Regions from separate parts of the Mesorhizobium sp. C395A genome, predicted to be linked through region 1. Evidence: riboswitches for the same ligand, from Rfam matches in the RefSeq annotation. Region 1 holds a riboswitch; each other region holds the start of a gene.
The links. Region 1 has a riboswitch for thiamine pyrophosphate ahead of thiC (phosphomethylpyrimidine synthase ThiC). Riboswitches for the same ligand answer to the same signal wherever they lie in the genome.
Positions count from the first base shown of each region.

Region 2: it holds a riboswitch for thiamine pyrophosphate, as region 1 does, so the genes downstream of both, NLY37_RS03865 (YkoF family thiamine/hydroxymethylpyrimidine-binding protein) here and thiC (phosphomethylpyrimidine synthase ThiC) in region 1, are expected to answer to the same signal.
Region 3: it holds a riboswitch for thiamine pyrophosphate, as region 1 does, so the genes downstream of both, thiB (thiamine ABC transporter substrate binding subunit) here and thiC (phosphomethylpyrimidine synthase ThiC) in region 1, are expected to answer to the same signal.

Region 1 is NZ_CP100473.1:5,982,413-5,985,366, reverse strand. It holds gene NLY37_RS28990 (DUF309 domain-containing protein) at 1-379, opposite strand, end outside; gene pmtA (phospholipid N-methyltransferase PmtA) at 554-1,150, shown strand; TPP riboswitch at 1,330-1,446, shown strand; gene thiC (phosphomethylpyrimidine synthase ThiC) at 1,549-2,954, shown strand, end outside.
Region 2 is NZ_CP100473.1:791,408-794,361, forward strand. It holds gene NLY37_RS03850 (DUF2934 domain-containing protein) at 1-140, shown strand, start outside; gene NLY37_RS03855 (hypothetical protein) at 295-546, opposite strand; partial or broken gene NLY37_RS03860 (GSU2403 family nucleotidyltransferase fold protein) at 796-1,194, opposite strand; TPP riboswitch at 1,396-1,508, shown strand; gene NLY37_RS03865 (YkoF family thiamine/hydroxymethylpyrimidine-binding protein) at 1,499-2,107, shown strand; gene NLY37_RS03870 (ABC transporter permease) at 2,363-2,954, shown strand, end outside.
Region 3 is NZ_CP100473.1:4,221,362-4,224,315, forward strand. It holds gene thiB (thiamine ABC transporter substrate binding subunit) at 129-1,136, opposite strand; TPP riboswitch at 1,180-1,294, opposite strand; gene NLY37_RS20660 (thiamine diphosphokinase) at 1,457-2,116, shown strand; gene NLY37_RS20665 (ABC-F family ATP-binding cassette domain-containing protein) at 2,118-2,954, shown strand, end outside.

The DNA.
Region 1 (2,954 bases):
CAAACAGGCCGCCCGGCACTCTCACCACCTGACGAAAAAGCCCTGCAGCTCTTGTCGCATGGCGCGCCGCAGCGACCCGCTTTCCCTCACGGATCTTCACGCCGGCCGCCGCCAACAGGATCAGTCCCTTGAAGAACAGGCGGTGCTGAGCGCTTTGTTTCGCAGCCTGCCAGAGAGGCTCCCAGGCTTCATGGGCTTCCCAGTAGTAACCGTGGTTGAAAAGGTCGATTCCCCAGAGAAACACATCTGAGCCGAGCGCTTCGCCAACGGCGACGGTCACCGGATCTGATCGGTAACTGTGGCCCAAGGGATCACGCACCGGATGCGGATATTTGCCGGGCAGATACGCATAGCTCGGGAAACTTTTTTCGGGCAGCAAGCGAGGGCGAGACATAGGCCCAGCAAACATGAAAGTGCGTTAAGGGGCAATTCATGCTGACCGCGTCGTGACACGCAAGCAGTCTTAACGGGCTTGTAAAGGGTGTCGAGATTGGCCAAAACGCGCTTTGCCAAATTCATGACGTTGGGTAAGCGGCTGACGCAAGGAGAAGATATGATTTTGCGACTGAAGGAGCGGCTCGGCAAAAGGTTTGAGGAAGAAGTTGAATTGTTCAAAGGCTGGCAGAAGGACAAGAAGGGCGTGGGAGCCCTTATTCCCACTTCGGTTTATGCGGCACGCCGGATGGCAAGCGTGGTGAACCCACGGTCAGGATTGCCAATTCTGGAGCTTGGCGCGGGAACCGGTGTCATCACAAAGGCGATCCTGGCTAGGGGAATCAAGCCGCACCAGCTGGTTTCAGTCGAATATTCCAGGATTTTCTACGACGGCCTGGTGCAACGCTTCCCGAATGTGGACTTCAGATTGGGCGACGCATTTGCGCTGGACGAAGCTCTGGGTGAGCGCAAAGGTGAACAGTTCGATTGCGTTATAAGTGCAGTCCCGCTGTTGAGCTTTCCAATGCAACAGCGTGTCGCGCTGGTTGAGGATCTGCTTGCCCGTATTCCTGCCGGCCGGCCCGTGATTCAGATCACATACGGACCTCTGTCGCCGGTGATCAAGATGCCAGACCGTTACGTGGTTTCCCACTATGACTTCGTCGTCCGCAACATACCGCCGGCACAGCTCTGGACTTATCGTCGAGCAGTCTAGCCAAATCTGGACGGTTTCCTTCTCTGAGGGTTCCGCTGAGTGGTGGCCTTGCACCCAAATAGGATGTGGAACAGAGCAGGGGCAGATGCCTGATTTGCCAAGAAGACGACGCGGTCCTTGATTTGACAGTGGGCGGGCCAAATGCGCTTGACAAAGCCGCGCCGGCCCGTTCAACCTGAGGCATTCACCAGGGGAGTCCCGGCAAGGGGCTGAGATACTGCTGGCTTTCGCGGCGCAGTGACCCGTTGAACCTGATCCAGTTCATACTGGCGTAGGGACGGTGCAAGCGCTTTGCGGGAGTTTACGCCCGAGGTCCTGTTTCGGCGGGTCTACAGAAGCGTCTTTTCATCCTTCCGGCACAGAACTGGGTCTCCAATGCATGAGCAAAGGAGCTCAAGATGAATGCCCTCACCCCCGCAGTGTCGACGGGACCGCTGCCCGCCTCCCGGAAAATCCACAAGCTCGGTACCATCCACTCGCAGATCAGGGTGCCGATGCGCGAAATCTCCGTCCATCCGACGGCGGGCGAACCGCCCGTCATCGTCTACGATCCGTCCGGCCCCTATACCGACCCGACAGTCGAAACCAGCATCGAAAAGGGCCTCGCGCGGATTCGCCATAAATGGGTTATCGCGCGGGGCGATGTCGAAGCCTATGACGGCCGCCATGTCCGGCCGGAAGACAACGGATTCGCGGTGGGCGAACGCCTGACACCGGAGTTTCCCGTTCGCAACCGGCCGCTCAGAGCCAAGGCCGGCAAGGCGGTGACACAGCTTGCCTATGCGCGCGCCGGCATCATCACACCCGAAATGGAGTTCGTCGCCATCCGCGAGAACCTTGGTCGCGAGATCCTGCGCGGAAAGCTTGAGCGCGACGGCGAGGCTTTCGGCGCGACGCTGCCCGATTTCGTCACACCCGAATTCGTGCGCGACGAGGTGGCGCGCGGACGCGCGATCATTCCCGCCAACATCAATCATCCCGAGAGCGAGCCGATGATCATCGGTCGCAATTTTCTGGTCAAGATCAACGCCAACATCGGCAACTCCGCCGTCACATCGTCGATGGCCGAAGAGGTCGAAAAGATGGTGTGGGCGATCCGCTGGGGCGCCGATACGGTGATGGACCTGTCGACCGGCCGCAACATCCACAACATCCGCGAATGGATCGTCCGCAACTCGCCGGTGCCGATCGGCACGGTGCCGCTCTACCAGGCGCTCGAGAAGGTTGGCGGCATTGCCGAGGATCTGACCTGGGAGGTGTACCGCGACACGCTGATCGAACAGGCCGAGCAAGGCGTCGACTATTTCACCATCCACGCCGGCGTGCGGCTGCATTACATCCCGCTGACGGTCGACCGGGTGACGGGTATCGTCTCGCGCGGCGGCTCAATCATGGCCAAATGGTGCCTGCACCTTCACCGGGAAAGCTTCCTCTACGAGCACTTCGCGGAGATTTGCGACATCTGCCGCGCTTATGACGTCTCCTTCTCGCTCGGCGACGGCCTTCGTCCCGGCTCGATCGCCGATGCCAACGACGCGGCGCAGTTCGCCGAGCTGGAAACGCTTGGCGAGCTGACGCAGATCGCCTGGGCGAAGGATTGCCAGGCGATGATCGAGGGGCCTGGCCACGTGCCGATGCACAAAATCAAGGCGAACATGGACAAGCAACTCGCCGTCTGCGGCGAGGCGCCGTTCTATACGCTCGGACCGGTGACGACCGACATCGCGCCGGGCTACGACCACATCACCTCCGGCATCGGCGCCGCTATGATCGGTTGGTTCGGCACCGCCATGCTCTGCTACGT
Region 2 (2,954 bases), 1.2 Mb from region 1:
CCACGGCTGAAGTCGATGGCGCGGTCGCCAAGCCCAAAAAGGCAGCGAAGAATGCTGACGCCAAGCCCGCCAAGGCAGCCGCCAAGCCAAAGGCCGCGAAGCCTGCCGCCGCAAAGTCCGGCAAAGCCAAATCGAAATAAGGCCAGAAATAAGGCCAGTCGAAATAAAGCAAGGCCGGAATTCGCTGGCCGGGCCATCCTTGGCGTTCGCCGTTCAGCGCGCCCGAGCCTCTCAACCTGACGAATTGCGCCTGCGATGGGCAGCGCAATTCCTTGTGTTTCGCGACAGGCGCCCTCATGCCTCCCAGGCATAACTCGACAGCGCAAAGCGAATCCCGGCAGCTGTCATAGCCAGTTCGCATTCGGTGATCTGGCGCAGGTGGCGCAGATAGCGCGTCACGGTCTGTGGCAGCCAGCCGGCGCAGGCCTCGACATAGGCGCGGCTGTGAACAAGGGTGCCGGTCGACAGCCTCTCGTCCTTCTCGGCAACGACTTTCAGATATTGGCGGATGAAGCGGATGTCGTCGGCGATGTCCTGGCTGGCCATTCGCCAGGCCCCGGCGAGGCGTTGGCACTGATCGAATGACAAGGGCAACAAAGGGGGCGGCAATAAAGGCGGCGGCAACGACGGAGATGACGGCAAAGGACGAGAGAGATCGGCGAAGGCAACATGGTTCGCTGTGCTCAAGGACATTCCTCTCTGCGAAAAGAGATATCGTACTTTATGTACGAATGAGCGTCAAGCCAATTCGTACAGTTGGGACGATGACAATGAATATAGCAGCGGTCGCTTCAGCTAATCACGCATCGTGAATCCTTCAGGACTCGCACCAATTTCGCGGAGGGATTTTCCCAGGATGGTGTTGACTGTTTCCCTCGTGTCGGCGTCGAACAGGTTCAGGCCGCGCCGGATCGTCTCGCGCCAGTTTTCGCCCTTGTCCCACGCTTCCATGAAGGCGAAGGCAAGGTCGTCCTGGCGACGTGTGGCTTCGAGCGCTTGGGTCAGCAGGCGCGCTTGATGGAGATCCTTCTCCCGCTTGGCGCCAGCGCTCGGCCCGCGTCGCGAGGCGACGATCAGCTTGTGGATGGCGTAGCGCTGGGGCGAGGGGACCAGCACAGGCAAGCCCCAGCGATGCAGCAGCACAGTTCGGATGGGGTCGCGGATAAGGAAATCCAGAAACCGTAAGGGCTGCGCGGAGGCTCTGCCGTTTTCTTATAATTACGTTTATCAGCTTGAATTTCAACGCAGTTATAAGAAATTCGTGGAAATCTTATAACGCAACGAACTGACGAGTCGCTCTGAACGCCCGGGCGCCCGGCCCGTCTGGCCCAAAACACTTTGCCGCAGTGCCTTCAACAAACGGCTTCCCCACTGTCGCGAACAATGCTTTAACCCGCTCATCCACAGGGGTGCTCCGTATGGTCGGGGCTGAGATGAGGGCGGCAAGCCTTCGGACCCTAAAGCTGATCTGGATAATACCAGCGGAGCGAGGCGGGCGATGTTTTCAGGCGCACAGATTTCCCTTTATCCCATGACCGACGATTTCGTCGGCGTCATCCTCGGCGCGCTCGGCGCGCTCGATCCCTGGCGCGACCGGCTGCGGATCGAAACCGATGACATCTCGACCCTTATGGTCGGGCCGCCCGAGGTGCTGTTTCCCGCCATGCGCGACCTGTTCGTCGCGGCGGCCAAAAGCGGCAAGCACTGCGTGCTTTCGGCGGCGGTCTCGCGCGGCTGTCCGGGCGAGCCCGACGATCCGATCTGCCGCTCCGACGAGACCGGCGGCCCCGCCATTCCGCTGGACGAGCGCAAGATCGCCGCGATCCGCGCTGTCCAGGCCACGCCGTCGACCGGCCAGCCGGTGGCGGCGCAGTTCTCGCTCTACGTTATGGGCACGGGCGACCATATGGACGAGATCTACGGCTGCATCGATTTCCTGAAACAGTCCGGCGTCTTTGAGCGCCCAAAGAACTTCTGCACCAAATTGCGTGGCGATGCCGGTGCGGTGTTTGCCACGCTCAACGAGGCCTTCTGCCGCTTCGGCCCCGGCGCCGGCCACGTCACCCTCGACATCACGATCTCGGCGAACAGCCCGAGCGCCGTCTGAGCCGCGGCTCAAGCGTCGTTCCTCGAGGATATTGCCGTGGCTGGTTTATCTGACCCATTGCGTGGAGGAGATGCCTCTGACACCTCAGCACAAAGAGGAGGGGAGCCATTGGCGATTGGCGAAGACCGCGATGCCCACGAATCTCCCCCCTCGAGCAGGAGATGGCCGGCAGGCCAGAGGGGGTCCCAGCGCGTGGAGCGCCGACGTCCTTTTCGCATCGGCAAGGCGTGGGCGCTCCATGCGAGACGACCCCCTCTGTCGCCTTCGGCGACATCTCCCCCTCGAGGGGGGAGATTAGCCGCAGCCATCGCCAAGACCATCCCCGCCGCCTGCGCCTCCGCCCTGCTCCTCGCGGCGTGGGAGCTCTACGCCCGCTATGGTGGCGCTGCGCCCACCATGCTGCCGGCGCCGTCGCGCGTGCTGCAGCAGGCCTGGGAGCATCGCGCCGCCCTTGCCGACAACACGCTGCCCACCATCCGCGCCACATCAGCCGGCTTCGCCTGCTCGTTGGTCGCTGCCTTCGTGCTTTCGGCGCTGGTCGATTTCTTGGCCCCGCTGCGCCGCGCGCTGTTTCCGCTGCTGATCGTCAGCCAGACCTTGCCGCTGGTCGCGATCGCGCCGCTCATCGTGCTGTGGTTCGGCTTCGGGCTGATGCCAAAAATCCTGCTTGTGGCGCTCGTCACCTTCTTCCCGATGATGGTCGCGCTGGTCGAAGGTTTTGCTGCGACCAGCAAGGAGATTTCGCAGATGCTCGCCGCCATGGGGGCAGGGCGCTGGCGTATCTTCTGGCTGGCGCGCCTGCCTTCGGCGCTGCCCTATTTCTTCGCCGGGCTGCGCATCTCCATCA
Region 3 (2,954 bases), 1.8 Mb from region 1:
TCATTCCTGCAGCTTCGGAGATTGGCGAAAGTCAACGTAAAGGCCAATCTCCCCCCTCGTGGGGGAGATGTCCGGCAGGACAGAGGGGGGCGCCGTAGAGCACTCATCTTTTGACTATACAGCCAAATCTACTTGCTCATCACCGCCAGCCATTCATCCACCCAGGCCTTGCGATTTGCCGCGACCTCTTCCGGGCTGAACAGCAAGGTCTTCGCCGGCTTGACCAGCCTATCAAAAGCCGGATTGAGCGGCTTGTCGGTTTTCCCGGCCGGGAACATCCAGTTGGTCTCCGGAATGACATCCTGGAATTTCGGCCCGGTCATGAAGGCCAGGAACTTCGCCGCCAGCGGATTCTTCGCGCCCGTGGTGGTGATGCCGGCGACCTCGATCTGCAGATACTCGCCTTCCTCGAACGAGGCCGCCTGGTAGCGCCCGGTGTTCTCCGCCACCATGTGGTAGGCCGGCGACGTCGTATAGGAAAGCACCATCGGCGCCTCGCCCTTGGTGAACAGGCCGTAGGCCTCGCTCCAGCCCGGCGTCACCGTCAGCACTTTGCCCTTGAGTTTCGCCCAGGCTTCCGGCGCCTTGTCGCCATAGACCGACTTAACCCACAGCAGCAGGCCAAGGCCCGGCGTCGACGTCCTCGGATCCTGGATGACGATCTTGTCGGCGGCATCGCCCTCGACCAATTTCTTCAGGCTCTTCGGTGGGTTCTTCAGCTTCTCGGTGTCGTAGACGACGGCGAAATAGCCATAATCGTAGGGCACGAAAGTGTCGTCGCTCCAGCCGCCCGGCACGTTGTTTTCAGCCACCGCGCCATGTGGGACAAACAGGCCGGAAGCCTTGGCTTCCGCGGTGAGGTTGGTGTCGAGGCCAAGCACGATATCGGCTTTGGTCGACGCACCTTCGAGCTTGACGCGATTGAGCAGCGCGACGCCGTCGGCCACCGAGACGAAGTCGACGCTGCAGCCACACTCGGCCTCGAATTCCTTCTTCACCTGGGGGCCTGGACCCCAGTCGGCAGTGAAACTCTCATAGGTATAGATCGTGAGTTTTTCCTGCGCGCACGCAGGGCTTGCCAGTAGCGAAACAGCAAGCCCAAGCGCTGGGACAAGACGGGACAAAAAAATGCGCATCGGCGCCTCCTTCATTCGTGTTGAAAGGAATTGAGGCGTCGGGCTGTCCGAAGCGTCTAATCCCTCCGCCGGTACAAACCGGATCAGGTTCAGCGGGTTGGCGAGACTGCCTCTCAGCCGGTCCGCGAAGATCGCGTCCGGCACCCCGTTAGAGCGTTTCGACACATAGGCCCGGCCAAGGTGCCACGCAAGTGGAAGTTTGCCCGAGCGTGATCCCGGAAAGTGGAATCCGTTTCCGGAAAAAGATCATGCTCCAACAAAGAGTGACGGTGCCGCTCGGCCTTCCGTTTCGTCGGCGGGGCTGGTAAGGGCCAGCGGATATGAGCACATTCACCATCCTGCTTGGCGGCGATCTCGTCCGCACGCCGCGGCTCGACCGCCAGGTCGCGGGCACGCGCGTCATCGCCGCCGACGCCGGCATCGATCATGCCCGCCTGCTCGGCGTGATGCCGGAGCTGTGGGTCGGCGATTTCGATTCCGTGCCGGCGGACCTGCCTGCCGATCTCGCCGCCGTGCCGCGGGAGGTGTTTCCTCCCGAAAAGGACAAGACCGATGGCGAACTGGCGATCGCGGCGGCATTGGAACGCGGCGCCACCAGCCTGGTGCTGGCCGGCGCTTTCGGCGGCAAGCGCGCCGACCACGCCTTCCTCCATCTGGCGCTCAGCCTGCGGCTGGCCGAGGCCGGCACAAAATTGCTGTTGACCAGCGGAGCGCAGGAAGGCGCCCCTCTGCTGCCTGGCAAGGCCGGCTTCGACTATGCCGACGGAACGCTGTTTTCGGTGCTCGGCTTTTCCGATCTTTCGGGCCTCACCGTGTCCGGCGCGAAGTGGCCGCTCGACCATGTCGAGGTCGTGTTCGGCTCGTCGCTGACCATCTCGAACGAGGTCAAGTCCAACACGACCGGGGGCGGCCTCGAAATCGCGCTCGGCCATGGCCGCGCGCTGCTGCTCGCCCACCCCTACCCCTTGCCTGAAAGCTGACATGGCCCCGCCCCTTCTCAACCTCGACGGCATAAGACTGACCTTTGGCGGCACGCCGCTGCTCGATGGCGCCGAACTGACGGCGTCCGCCGGTGACAAGATCGCGCTCGTCGGCCGCAACGGCTCCGGCAAGTCGACGCTCCTGAAGATTGCTGCTGGTCTGATCGAGCCGCAAGACGGCGAGGTCTTCCGCCAGCCTTCGGCAACGGTGCGCTATCTCCCGCAAATGCCCGACATGGACGGCTTTGCCAATGTGCGCGCCTATGTCGAGGCCGGGCTTGGGCCTGCCGACGATCCCTACCGCGCCACATATCTGATGGAGCATCTCGGCCTCGCCGGCACGGAGAACCCCAACGATCTCTCCGGCGGCGAGGCGCGCCGCGCAGCACTTGCCCGCGTCATGGCGCCCGAACCCGATATTCTGCTGCTTGATGAGCCGACGAACCATCTCGATTTGTCGGTCATCGAATGGCTGGAAGAAGAGCTTGTCCGGACGTCTTCGGCGCTGATCGTCATCTCGCACGACCGTCGCTTCCTCGAACGCGTCTCGCGCGCCACTGTCTGGCTCGACCGTGGCCAGACCCGCCGCCTCGACAAGGGCTTTGGCCATTTCGAGGAATGGCGCGACCTTGTGCTGGAAGAGGAAGAGCGCGAACAGCACAAGCTCGGCCGCCAGATCGTGCGCGAGGAGCATTGGCTGCGCTATGGCGTGACGGCTCGCCGCAAACGCAACATGCGCCGCCTGGGCGAACTGCAGACCATGCGCCAGCGTTTTCGCGGCCATCGCGGCGCCGAGGGCTCGGCGACCATGGTGGCCAGCGACGCCGCCGAATCCGGC